4 regions of the Pseudomonas sp. LBUM1663 genome follow, and region 4 is predicted to be linked to each of the others. Evidence: predicted binding sites of a transcription regulator. Region 4 holds the regulator's gene; each other region holds the start of a gene.
The links. Region 4 encodes FliA, which starts transcription of late flagellar genes. Its sites were predicted from a motif close to CTAAAGTTTNNNNNNNNNNNGCCGNTAA; they were not measured.
Positions count from the first base shown of each region.

Region 1: the regulator FliA is predicted to act here: its motif matches at 1,556-1,583, upstream of ACA075_RS05335 (methyl-accepting chemotaxis protein).
Region 2: the regulator FliA is predicted to act here: its motif matches at 1,654-1,681, upstream of ACA075_RS29530 (methyl-accepting chemotaxis protein).
Region 3: the regulator FliA is predicted to act here: its motif matches at 1,726-1,753, upstream of ACA075_RS00635 (methyl-accepting chemotaxis protein).

Region 1 is NZ_CP166792.1:1,212,754-1,215,855, forward strand. It holds gene ACA075_RS05325 (LysR family transcriptional regulator) at 1-509, opposite strand, end outside; gene ACA075_RS05330 (tellurite resistance TerB family protein) at 686-1,408, shown strand; gene ACA075_RS05335 (methyl-accepting chemotaxis protein) at 1,660-3,102, shown strand, end outside.
Region 2 is NZ_CP166792.1:6,431,668-6,434,769, forward strand. It holds gene ACA075_RS29530 (methyl-accepting chemotaxis protein) at 1-1,548, opposite strand, end outside; gene ACA075_RS29535 (LysR substrate-binding domain-containing protein) at 1,732-2,652, opposite strand; gene ACA075_RS29540 (NorM family multidrug efflux MATE transporter) at 2,812-3,102, shown strand, end outside.
Region 3 is NZ_CP166792.1:122,681-125,782, forward strand. It holds rRNA gene ACA075_RS00620 (23S ribosomal RNA) at 1-1,009, shown strand, start outside; rRNA gene rrf (5S ribosomal RNA) at 1,182-1,297, shown strand; rRNA gene rrf (5S ribosomal RNA) at 1,405-1,520, shown strand; gene ACA075_RS00635 (methyl-accepting chemotaxis protein) at 1,869-3,102, shown strand, end outside.
Region 4 is NZ_CP166792.1:1,811,627-1,814,728, reverse strand. It holds gene ACA075_RS08135 (chemotaxis protein CheA) at 1-316, opposite strand, end outside; gene ACA075_RS08130 (protein phosphatase CheZ) at 372-1,160, opposite strand; gene ACA075_RS08125 (chemotaxis response regulator CheY) at 1,183-1,554, opposite strand; gene fliA (RNA polymerase sigma factor FliA) at 1,722-2,462, opposite strand; gene fleN (flagellar synthesis regulator FleN) at 2,459-3,102, opposite strand, start outside.

The DNA.
Region 1 (3,102 bases), 600 kb from region 4:
AACCGATGAGGCGAGTGGGTCAGCACTTCGGTCTGCAAGGCATGGCGGTCTTCGAGGTTGGACAGGATCAATACGCCGACATCGATCTCACCGCTGACCAGCAAATGCTCGATGTATGGGCGTTCGTCCTCCATCACTCGGATCTCGACATTAGGGTAGGCGCGCTGGAAACGGGTGAGCAAATCCGCGAGGTAGTAACCGGCCACCAGGCTGGTCACACCGATGATCAACTGGCCGGCGACCTGGTCGGTGCTGTGTTGCAGGCTGCGTTTGGCGTTGTCCACGGTCGCCAGAATCAGGTGCGCCTGGCGCAGGAATTGATGGCCCTGGTGGGTCAGGCTCATGCCCTTGGCGTGTCGGTTGAACAGGCCGACGCCAATCTCTTCTTCGAGTTGCTGGATCGCCAGGGTCAAGGTCGATTGGGAAATGAACGCGGTTTGCGCGGCGGCGGAGATCGATCCGGTCTCGGCCACGGCGATGAAGTGGCGAATCTGACGCAAGGTCATCATGGTGGATTACCCGGTGGGCGGTTTTTATAGATTCGCCTGAGTGTATATCGCTTTTATCGATGACCCTGTTTTTCCAGGCAACATCCAGAAGCACTCTCGTCCCCGGTTGCCGGGCACTTTCGTTCTAGGCTGGTGGCCTTATGTGTCCGGTTAACCCCTTTCGTGGAGGCGGCAAAATGAATACGCGTGGATTGCTCGATCAACTACTCAAGTCCGGTCAGGACCTGATGCAGAACAAGGCCGGCGGCGCTCAAAACAAAGTGTCCAGCGGTGGATTGGGCGGATTGCTCGGTGGCGGCGGTGGTTCGGGCGGCCTCGGCGGTTTGCTTTCCGGCGCAGGCGGTGGTGCCTTGGCGGCCGGCGCCATGGGTCTGTTGCTCGGCAGCAAAAAGGCCCGCAATGTCGGCGGCAAAGTCGCCATCTACGGTGGCCTCGCGGCACTCGGTGTCATTGCCTACAAGGCTTACGGCAACTGGCAGGCCCAGCAGGGCACGGCGCCGAAGACCGAGCCACAAACACTCGACCGCCTGCCGCCCGCGCAAGCCGAACTGCACAGCCAGGCGATCCTCAAAGCGTTGGTTGCAGCGGCCAAAGCCGATGGCCACGTTGATGAACGCGAGCGTGCATTGATCGAAGGCGAGTTCACCAAGCTCGACAACGATCAGGAGTTGCAGCAGTGGCTGCATGCCGAACTCAGCAAGCCGCTCGACCCGACAGAAGTCGCCCGCGCGGCGAGCACGCCGGAAATGGCTGCCGAGATGTACATCGCCAGTGTGATGCTGGTGGATGAGGAGAGCTTCATGGAGAAGTCCTACCTGGATGAACTGGCACGGCAGTTGAAGCTGGAGCCGGGGTTGAAGGCTGAGCTGGAGAAACAGGTGCGGCAGGCGTCCCTGTAAGGTTCAAGATCGCCTTCGCGGGCACGTCAGATCGCGAAGGCGTCTCAAGCCTCACCACCTCCCGAGGCCAATCTACGGCTCATTTCTTCCAACACGCCCCTGCGACCCGCCACCCGATCCACCGCAAAGCCCTGGCCCAGAGGCCTCCTGCCGTTTTCGCGCACAAGGCCGAGAACTGCCAAACCTTCGTCTTATAGATGAAACACCCTCAGCTATACTTCGCAGCATTTGAACCGCCCCGAGGACTGACTGTGAAGAACTGGACGTTGCGCCAACGCATCTTGGCGAGCTTTGCGGTGATTATTACCATCATGTTGCTGATGGTCGTCGTCTCGTATTCGCGGTTGTTGAAGATTGAAACCAGTGAAGCCAGTGTGCGAGACGACGCACTTCCCGGGGTCTATTACAGCTCGACGATTCGCGGCGCCTGGGTCGACAGCTTTCTCCAGATTCAGGAAATGCTGGGCCTGAAGGAAGGGCAGGGCATCAGTGCCGAAGACGCCGCTGACTTCAAAAGCTACGAAGCGCGTGTGCAGGAAGCGATGAGTAACTATCGCGCCACCGTTAAGACGGATGAAGACAAGGTCGAATTCGCGACCTTCGAAAAACTCCATGAGGAATACGGCAAACTTCTGGCCGCGGTGCTCGACCTGCACAAGCGCAATCAAGAGGCCGATGCCATCAAGTTGTTCAACGAACAACTGACCCCGGCCTGGACTGCGGGACGCACCAAGCTCAATGACATCCTCCGCGAAAACAAAGCGGTGGCCGATCAGGAAATCGCGAACATCGACGATGCCGTGATTACCGCGAAAGTCATCATGGGCATTTCCCTGTTGGTCGCGGTATTGGCTGCCGGCCTCTGCGGTTTGTTGTTGATGCGCGCGATCATGGCGCCGATGAACCGGATTGTGCAGATCCTCGAAATCATGCGTACCGGCGACCTCAGCGGCCGTCTGAATCTGGAACGCAAAGACGAATTCGGTGCCGTGGAAACGGGCTTCAACGACATGATGACCGAACTCACCTCGCTCGTGTCCCAGGCCCAACGCTCTTCCGTCCAGGTCACCACGTCGGTGACCGAGATCGCGGCCACCTCCAAGCAACAACAAGCCACCGCCACCGAAACCGCCGCCACCACCACCGAAATCGGCGCGACGTCCCGCGAAATCGCGGCCACCTCCCGTGATCTGGTGCGCACCATGACCGAAGTCTCCACCGCCGCCGATCAGGCTTCGGTAGCGGCCGGGTCCGGGCAGCAAGGCCTGGCGCGGATGGAGGAGACCATGCACTCGGTAATGGGCGCGGCCGATCTGGTCAACGCCAAACTGGCGATCCTCAACGAGAAGGCCGGCAACATCAATCAGGTGGTGGTGACCATCGTCAAAGTGGCCGACCAGACCAACCTGTTGTCGCTGAACGCGGCTATCGAAGCCGAAAAGGCTGGCGAATACGGTCGCGGGTTTGCCGTGGTCGCCACCGAAGTGCGGCGTCTGGCGGACCAGACTGCCGTCGCCACCTACGACATCGAGCAGATGGTCCGTGAGATCCAGTCGGCGGTATCGGCCGGGGTCATGGGCATGGACAAGTTCTCCGAAGAAGTGCGCCGCGGCATGTCCGAAGTGCAGCAGGTCGGCGAGCAGCTGTCGCAGATCATCCACCAGGTTCAGGCGCTGGCGCCGCGGGTGTTGATG
Region 2 (3,102 bases), 2.0 Mb from region 4:
ACGGGCCGCTTCGATGGCCGCGTTCAGCGCCAGCAGGTTGGTTTGATCGGCGATCGAGGTAATCACCCCGACGATGCCGCCGATTTCCTGGGATCGCTGCCCCAAGGTATTGATCACGGTGGCGGTGCTGTTCAACGCGCCGGCGATTTGTTCCAGAGACGAGGACGCCTCGTCCATCGATGTACGACCGATCTGAGTTTGCTGTGCGTTTTCCTGCGCCAGACGCTGGGTGTTGCCCATGTTGTCGGCAATGTTCAGCGAGGTTGCGCTGAACTCTTCCACGGCGCCGGCCATGCTGGTGATTTCGCCCGACTGCTGCTCCATCCCTTCATAGGCACCGCCGGACAGGCCGGACAACGCCTGGGCGCGGCTGTTGACTTCGCCCGAGGCCTTGCGGATGTGCTCGACCATGGTCGACAAGGCCTGGCTCATCTGGTTGAAGGCACGGGCCAGCTGACCGATTTCGTCATTGCTCGTCACGTTCAGGCGCACGCTCAAATCACCGGCGCCCAAGGCTTCTGCCTGACGCACCAGATCACCCAGCGGTGCGAGTTTGCTGCGCAGCAGCCAGACCGCCGAGCCGACGGCGATCAACATCGCCAGCAGACTGCCGATGGCCAATTGAATGCCGACGCTCCAGGTCACGGCGCTGATTTCGGCTTTCGGCATGCTCGCCACCACCGACCACGGGCCGCCATCGAACGGCACGGCCACGCTGTAGAAGTCTTCGGACTTGTCGCTCCAGAAATCACCCTTGCCCGGCGTTTTCGCCAGATCGACGATAGCCGGGACCGCTTGATCCAGCGCTTGCACGCCGGCAATCGGCACCAACCACTTCTTCTGCTCATCGAGCAGCGCCAGCGAACCGGTCTGGCCGATACGGAAGCGTTTGAGATTCTCGAACTGCGCGTTCTGCGCGTCGGTGTAATCGAATCCTACGAACAGCACGGCAATCACCTTACCGCTGCTGTCGCGTACAGGCGTGTATTGCGTCATGTAGGAGCGGTCGAACAGCAAGGCGCGACCGACATAGCTCTGTCCCGCCATCAAGCGTGCATAGGCCGGGTGAGCGTGGTCCAGCAAGGTGCCGATGGCCCGGTTGCCGTCTTGCTTGCTCAAGGACGTACTGACGCGGATGAAGTCTTCGCCGCTGCGCACAAACACCGTCGCAACGCCCGCGGTCATCTGCTTGAACTCGTCCACTTCCTTGAAGTTGTTGTTCAACACTTCGCTGCCCAGGTGCAAGCCCGGGGTCTGCACACCGGCCACCGCCACCGGCTCATCCGGGTGCACGCTCAAGCCGGCGCTGAATCGCTTCTCGAACAGACCGCTCAGGCGCTGGGTGCTTTCACGCAACGTGCCGTGAAAGGTACTCAACTGATCGGCCAGCAACCGGGCCTCACTGGCCAAGTGCTCTTCGCGGGTGGCGAGGTTGGCGGTGTCCAGCGAACGCAAGGCGAACACGGTACTGCCAGTGATGACAATCGCCAGTATCACGGCAAGCGCAAGACCAAGCTGTGAGGCGATCCGGGCACGAGGTTGAGACATGACAGCTCCTGGCCGAGTGACCGGATCATCCTGATCACGATGCACACTCGGCAAAATTCTAATAAGGGAATTACAGGGAACCTGCACGAAGGTCCCACCTGCAGATTTTCGGCGGCAAACCTGAATACTTGAGTAATTAGCCGGGATATGGCGCAAGGCCTCTATTGCAGGGGCTCCATCGATTCAGCTCAAGCGTTCTACATCCGGTAAATCCATGGCCCGGACCTCCCCTTGCAGAAAGTCGCTGAGGCGGCGCAAACGTTCACCTCCCGGGCGGGTTTTCGGCCAGACGAGGTAATAATGCTCACCGCTGGCGACAGCCGTCGGCCACGGCAAACTCAGACGACCCTGCGCGACATCCTCCGCCACCATCAGCAAATCGCCCATGGACACGCCGTAGCCTCGGGCGGCGGCGATCATGCCCAATTCCAGCGTGTCAAACACTTGCCCGCCCTTGAGCGAGACCTGATCGGCCAGACCCATGCGTTGCAGCCACGTGCGCCAGTCACGCCGGTCCGGTGCCGGGTGCAGCAGCTCAGTGCTGGCCAGACGCGCGACATCCCACGGTTGATCGTCCATCAGGTTCGGCGCGCCCACCGGAATCAGTTCTTCCGGGAACAGCAGCGTCGCCTCCCAGTCCGGTGGAAAATTCCCGGTGCTGAGGATGACGGCGCAGTCGAAGGGTTCGTGGTTGAAGTCCACGGTGTCGATGTCCATCCAGGCACTGGTCAATTGCACTTCGTTGCCCGGTTGCAAGTGCCGGAAGCGACTCAGGCGCGCCAACAGCCAACGCATGGTCAACGTCGACGGGGCTTTCATGCGCAGGATGTCGTCTTCGGCGCGCAGGGTGTTGCAGGCGCGTTCGAGCGCGGTAAACCCTTCACGGATGCCAGGCAGGATCAACCGCGCCGACTCGGTCAGTTGCAGGTTGCGCCCGCTGCGGTGAAACAGCCGGCAGGCGAAATGCTCTTCGAGGGTACGAATGTGTCGACTGACCGCGCTTTGGGTGATCGACAGTTCTTCAGCGGCGCGGGTAAACGAGCTATGCCGCGCCGCCGCTTCGAATGCGCGCAGGGCATACAAGGGAGGAAGACGACGGGACATTGGGAAAGCTCCTATAGCGCGGTTACGCCACGTTAGCAGAAACTTGCCAGCATGAGTTTGACTCATGCCACCCATCCTTTTTATCCCTTTGTGAAAAGCCCGCAGAGCGCCGAGAATCGGCTCTCTCCTGTTTACTCTGATAACCGAGGCGTGATGACCATGCAGCATCCAGCACGTACCGAACTCTGGGCCATCCTGCGGCTGGCGGGGCCGTTGATTGCCTCGCAGTTGGCGCACATGCTGATGGTCCTCACCGACACCTTGATGATGGCGCGCCTGAGTCCCGAAGCGCTGGCCGGTGGTGGCCTGGGCGCGGCGACTTACTCGTTCGTTTCCATCTTCTGCATCGGCGTGATCGCGGCGGTCGGCACCTTGGTGGCGATCCGTCAGGGCGCGGGCGATATCGTCGGCGCCGCGCGACTGACCCAGGCCGGTTTGTGGCTGGCGTGG
Region 3 (3,102 bases), 1.7 Mb from region 4:
GGTAAACGGCGGCCGTAACTATAACGGTCCTAAGGTAGCGAAATTCCTTGTCGGGTAAGTTCCGACCTGCACGAATGGCGTAACGATGGCGGCGCTGTCTCCACCCGAGACTCAGTGAAATTGAAATCGCTGTGAAGATGCAGTGTATCCGCGGCTAGACGGAAAGACCCCGTGAACCTTTACTATAGCTTTGCACTGGACTTTGAATTTGCTTGTGTAGGATAGGTGGGAGGCTTTGAAGCGTGGACGCCAGTTCGCGTGGAGCCAACCTTGAAATACCACCCTGGCAACTTTGAGGTTCTAACTCAGGTCCGTTATCCGGATCGAGGACAGTGTATGGTGGGTAGTTTGACTGGGGCGGTCTCCTCCTAAAGAGTAACGGAGGAGTACGAAGGTGCGCTCAGACCGGTCGGAAATCGGTCGTAGAGTATAAAGGCAAAAGCGCGCTTGACTGCGAGACAGACACGTCGAGCAGGTACGAAAGTAGGTCTTAGTGATCCGGTGGTTCTGTATGGAAGGGCCATCGCTCAACGGATAAAAGGTACTCCGGGGATAACAGGCTGATACCGCCCAAGAGTTCATATCGACGGCGGTGTTTGGCACCTCGATGTCGGCTCATCACATCCTGGGGCTGAAGCCGGTCCCAAGGGTATGGCTGTTCGCCATTTAAAGTGGTACGCGAGCTGGGTTTAGAACGTCGTGAGACAGTTCGGTCCCTATCTGCCGTGGACGTTTGAGATTTGAGAGGGGCTGCTCCTAGTACGAGAGGACCGGAGTGGACGAACCTCTGGTGTTCCGGTTGTCACGCCAGTGGCATTGCCGGGTAGCTATGTTCGGAATAGATAACCGCTGAAAGCATCTAAGCGGGAAACTAGCCTCAAGATGAGATCTCACTGGGACCTTGAGTCCCCTGAAGGGCCGTCGAAGACTACGACGTTGATAGGTTGGGTGTGTAAGCGCTGTGAGGCGTTGAGCTAACCAATACTAATTGCCCGTGAGGCTTGACCATATAACACCCAAGCAATTTGCTTGCTTCGAGCCCAAAAGCGAAAGAGCACCAGATTGCGGTGTGTGAAGACGAAATGAACCGAAAGTTCGAATTGTTCACAAACACCGAGATCTATCACATACCCATTCGCTGGAGCGTGCGCCGTAAGGCAAACGACCTGGCTACCGAATTTCTTGACGACCATAGAGCATTGGAACCACCTGATCCCATCCCGAACTCAGCAGTGAAACGATGCATCGCCGATGGTAGTGTGGGGTTTCCCCATGTGAGAGTAGGTCATCGTCAAGATTAAATTCCGAAACCCCTATCTGCGTATGCAGGTAGGGGTTTTGTTTTAGTAGAAGTCACCAATTTTGCTGGCACGTTACGACTGTAACGGGCTGGACACAGAGTTTCTTGACGACCATAGAGCATTGGAACCACCTGATCCCATCCCGAACTCAGCAGTGAAACGATGCATCGCCGATGGTAGTGTGGGGTTTCCCCATGTGAGAGTAGGTCATCGTCAAGATTGAATTCCAAAACCCCTGTCTGCTAACGCAGACAGGGGTTTTGTCGTTTTAGCTCCATAAAACTTCGGGCCATTGTCCCCGGCGTGACATGCCACATCCGCGTTACGTCCTTCCCCAGCATTCCAAAGTATTCAAGAGGTACATTGACCGTCAACCGCTCTAGCACGCCGTTCGGCGGGAATATCGACCATTTCATATAAACCCCTAAGATTTCTCCGACTGGTGCCGACAGACTGGGGAGACATGCGTGCACCAAAGTAGCGCGGCCGAAGAATGCCGCCTGCACTGTTACATGGAATGTTGCACCTGGAACGCATCCCCACTTTTTGCATAAGAAGTCCCATGAAATGAATCTCAAATTCAGCCATAAAATCCTTCTGGCCGCCTCTGGCGTCGTGGTGCTGGCATTTGCGTTGTTCACTTTGTACAACGACTATCTGCAGCGAAACACCATCCGGCAAAACCTCGAGTCCTCCGTCCAGCAGGCCGGCGATCTGACCGCCAGCAGCGTGCAGAACTGGATGAGCGGCCGTGTGCTGGTGCTGGAGAACCTCGCCCAGAACGTCGCTCATCAAGGCGCCAATGGGGACCTTCCCGGCCTGGTTGATCAACCGGCCTTCACCTCGAACTTCCAGTTCACCTACGTTGGCCAGGCCAATGGCGTGTTCACCCAACGCCCTGACGCGAAGATGCCGGACGGTTACGATCCGCGTCAGCGCCCTTGGTACAAGCAAGCCGTGGCTGCCGACAAGACCATGCTGACGCCGCCGTACATGGCCGCCGTCGGTGGGTTGGTGGTGACGATCGCCATGCCGGTGAAAAAGAACGGCGAATTGCTCGGCGTGGTCGGCGGTGACCTGAGCCTTGAGACCCTGGTGAAGATCATCAACTCGGTGGACTTCGGTGGCATCGGCCACGCGTTCCTGGTCAGTGCCGACGGTCAAGTGATCGTCAGCCCGGACAAAGAACAGGTGATGAAAAACCTGAAAGACATCTACCCCAACTCTGGCGTGCGCATCGAGAAGGGCAATCAGGACGTCACCCTGAACAAGCAGGATCGCATCCTCTCGTTCACCCCGGTGAGCGGTTTGCCGAATGCCGAGTGGTACATCGGTCTGTCGATCGACAAGGACAAGGCCTACGCACCACTGAGCCAATTCCGTACCTCGGCGCTGATCGCAATGTTCATCGCCGTGAGCGTTATTGCCGTGCTGTTGAGCCTGCTGATCAACGTGCTGATGCGTCCGCTGACCACCATGGGCCGCGCGATGCAGGACATCGCCCAGGGCGAAGGCGACCTGACCCGTCGTTTGGCCGTGGAAAGCAAAGACGAGTTTGGCGAGTTGGGTGGTTCGTTCAACCAGTTCGTGGAGCGGATTCACGCATCGATTTCCGAAGTGTCCTCGGCGACCCGCCAGGTCCACGATTTGTCGCAACGCGTAATGGCATCGTCCAACGCCTCGATCATCGGCTCCGACGAGCAAAGCGCACGCACCAACAGCGTGGCCGCCGCCATCAACCAATTGGGTGCCGCTACCCAGGAAATCGCCCGCAATGCTGCCGATGCTTCGCAGCATGCCA
Region 4 (3,102 bases):
CTTCGGTGAACATGCTGTTCACCGCGTCCAGCGCTTCGAGAACCACGTCCATCAGTTCCGAGTCGACGCGACGCTCACCCTTGCGCAGGATGTCGAACACGTTCTCGGCGATGTGACAGCACTCCACCAGCTCGTTGAGCTGGAGGAAGCCGGCGCCCCCTTTTACAGTGTGAAAACCGCGAAAAATTGCATTGAGCAAGTCCGCATCATCCGGTCGGCTTTCAAGCTCAACCAGCTGTTCGGACAGTTGCTCTAGAATCTCGCCGGCCTCAACCAGGAAATCCTGAAGGATCTCTTCATCGGCGCCGAAGCTCATTAAGGGGGTGCTCCTAACAGGTTTAAAAACCTAAAAAACCTAAAATGCTAAAACTCTAAAATCCTAGGCTGGATAACAAATCGTCCACATCGTCCTGACCGGACACAACGTCTTCTCTTTTATCGGCATGAATCTGCGGACCTTCACCCTGAGAGAGATGTTTTTGCGGATCTTTTTCAGCCAGCATCGCATCACGGTCATGTTCGATACCCGCAAAGCGGTCTACCTGACTGGCCATGAGCACGAGCTTGAGCAGGTTGCTTTCAACTTCGGTGACCAACTGGGTCACGCGCTTGATCACCTGACCGGTTAGGTCCTGGTAATCCTGAGCCAGCAGAATGTCATTGAGGTTGCTGGACACTGTGCGATTGTCTTCGCTGCTGCGTGTCAGGAAACCGTCGACGCGCCGGGCCAGTTCGCGGAACTCTTCAGCCCCGACTTCGCGACGCATGAACCGCCCCCAATCCGTGCTCAACGCCTGGGCTTGTTCACTCAGGCTGTTGACCAGCGGCGTGGCGTTTTCCACCAGGTCCATGGTGCGATTGGCGGCTGCTTCGGTCAGCTTGACCACATACCCCAGACGCTCGGTGGCGTCCGTGATCTGCGACACTTCCTCGGCTTGCGGCATGTTCGGGTCAATCTGGAAATTCACGATCGCGCTATGCAGCTCGCGAGTGAGCTTGCCCACTTCCTGATACAGGCCGCGGTCACGGGTCTGATTGAGCTCATGGATAAGTTGCACAGCGTCGCCGAACTTGCCTTTTTCAAGGCTGTCGACCAGTTCGCGGGCATGTTTTTTCAGGGTCGATTCAAAATCGCCCAGTGAAGATTCTTTATGCTCCATAGCTCCCCCGTGGCGCAGTGGATCAACCGATGCGTTCGAAAATCTTCTCGATTTTTTCTTTCAACGCCTGGGCCGTGAAGGGTTTGACCACATAGCCGTTAACACCGGCCTGGGCCGCTTCGATAATCTGTTCGCGCTTGGCTTCGGCAGTCACCATCAAAACCGGCAGGTGCTTGAGCTTTTCATCGGCGCGCACGTGACGCAGCAGATCGATACCGGTCATGCCAGGCATGTTCCAGTCCGTTACCAGAAAGTCGATGCTCCCGCTGTTGAGAACCGGAATGGCAGTAGTGCCATCGTCGGCCTCGACCGTGTTGGTGAACCCAAGGTCACGCAACAGGTTTTTTATGATCCGCCGCATCGTTGAGAAGTCATCAACGATGAGGATTTTCATGTTCTTGTCCAATTCGACCTCCAAGCAGTCTTAAACGCGCCCAGCACCTGGACGCGCCATTTCAATCAATCCGGCAATGCACTCGATGACTGTCTGGAGCACAACAGATCGCGACCGGTGCAGTTCAACACCCCACCGGCCTCGTTCGCAGTGTCCCCACACTGCCTTCAGCGCGCTCGCCACTCCCCCAAACGCCCCCGCAAACGGGCCGCGCACTGGCTATGTAACTGGCTGACCCGCGATTCGCTGACCCCCAGGACCTCACCGATTTCCTTGAGGTTCAGCTCTTCGTCGTAGTACAGCGCCAACACCAGTCGCTCACGCTCCGGCAAATTGGCAATCGCGTCCGCCAGCGCGGCCTGGAAGCGTTCATCTTCCAGATCGCGTGACGGCTCCAGATGTGCACTCGCGCCATCCTCGTGCAGCCCTTCGTGTTCGCCGTCCTGCAACAGATCGTCGAAACTGAATAACCGGCTGCCCAGGGTGTCGTTCAAAATCCCGTAATAATCGTCGAGACTCAATTGGAGTTCGGCCGCAACCTCATGATCTTTAGCGTCACGACCGGTTTTAGCTTCAATCGAGCGAATTGCGTCGCTGACCATGCGGGTATTGCGGTGAACCGAACGTGGCGCCCAGTCCCCCTTGCGTACTTCATCGAGCATCGCGCCGCGGATTCGAATGCCCGCGTAGGTCTCGAAACTCGCGCCTTTGCTGGCGTCATATTTGGTCGATACTTCAAGCAGGCCGATCATCCCGGCCTGGATCAGGTCTTCAACCTGGACACTGGCCGGCAGACGGGCCAGCAAGTGGTAAGCAATGCGTTTGACCAGTGGCGCGTAACGCTCGATCAGCTCGTACTGCGCGTCACGTGCCGACTTCTTGTAGAGGTTGTAGCCACTGGCTGTCATAGGACGGGTCCTGCGGTCTGTTGCACGAGGCGCTCGACGAAAAACTCCAGGTGCCCACGCGGATTGGCAGGCAGCGGCCAGGTGTCGACCTTCTGCGCGATCGCCTTGAACGCCAGGGCGCACTTGGACCGCGGGAAAGCTTCGTAGACGGCGCGCTGTTTCTGCACGGCCTTGCGCACGCTTTCGTCGTATGGCACCGCGCCTACGTATTGTAGGGCGACGTCGAGGAAGCGGTCCGTGACCTTGGTCAACTTGGCGAACAGGTTGCGGCCTTCCTGCGGGCTCTGGGCCATGTTGGCCAGGACGCGGAAGCGGTTCATGCCGTAATCGCGGTTCAGCAGTTTGATCAGCGCATAGGCATCGGTGATCGAGGTCGGCTCGTCGCACACCACCAGCAAGACTTCTTGCGCTGCGCGAACGAAACTGACTACTGAGTCACCAATACCCGCAGCGGTGTCGATCACCAATACGTCGAGGTTGTCGCCGATATCACTGAAGGCCTGAATCAGACCGGCGTGCTGGGCCGGGCTCAGATGAACCATGCTCTGAGTGCCGGACGCGGCCGGAACGATGCGAATACCGCCAGGGCCCTGCAACAGAACGTCGCGCAGCTCACAGCGGCCTTCGATCACGTCGGCCA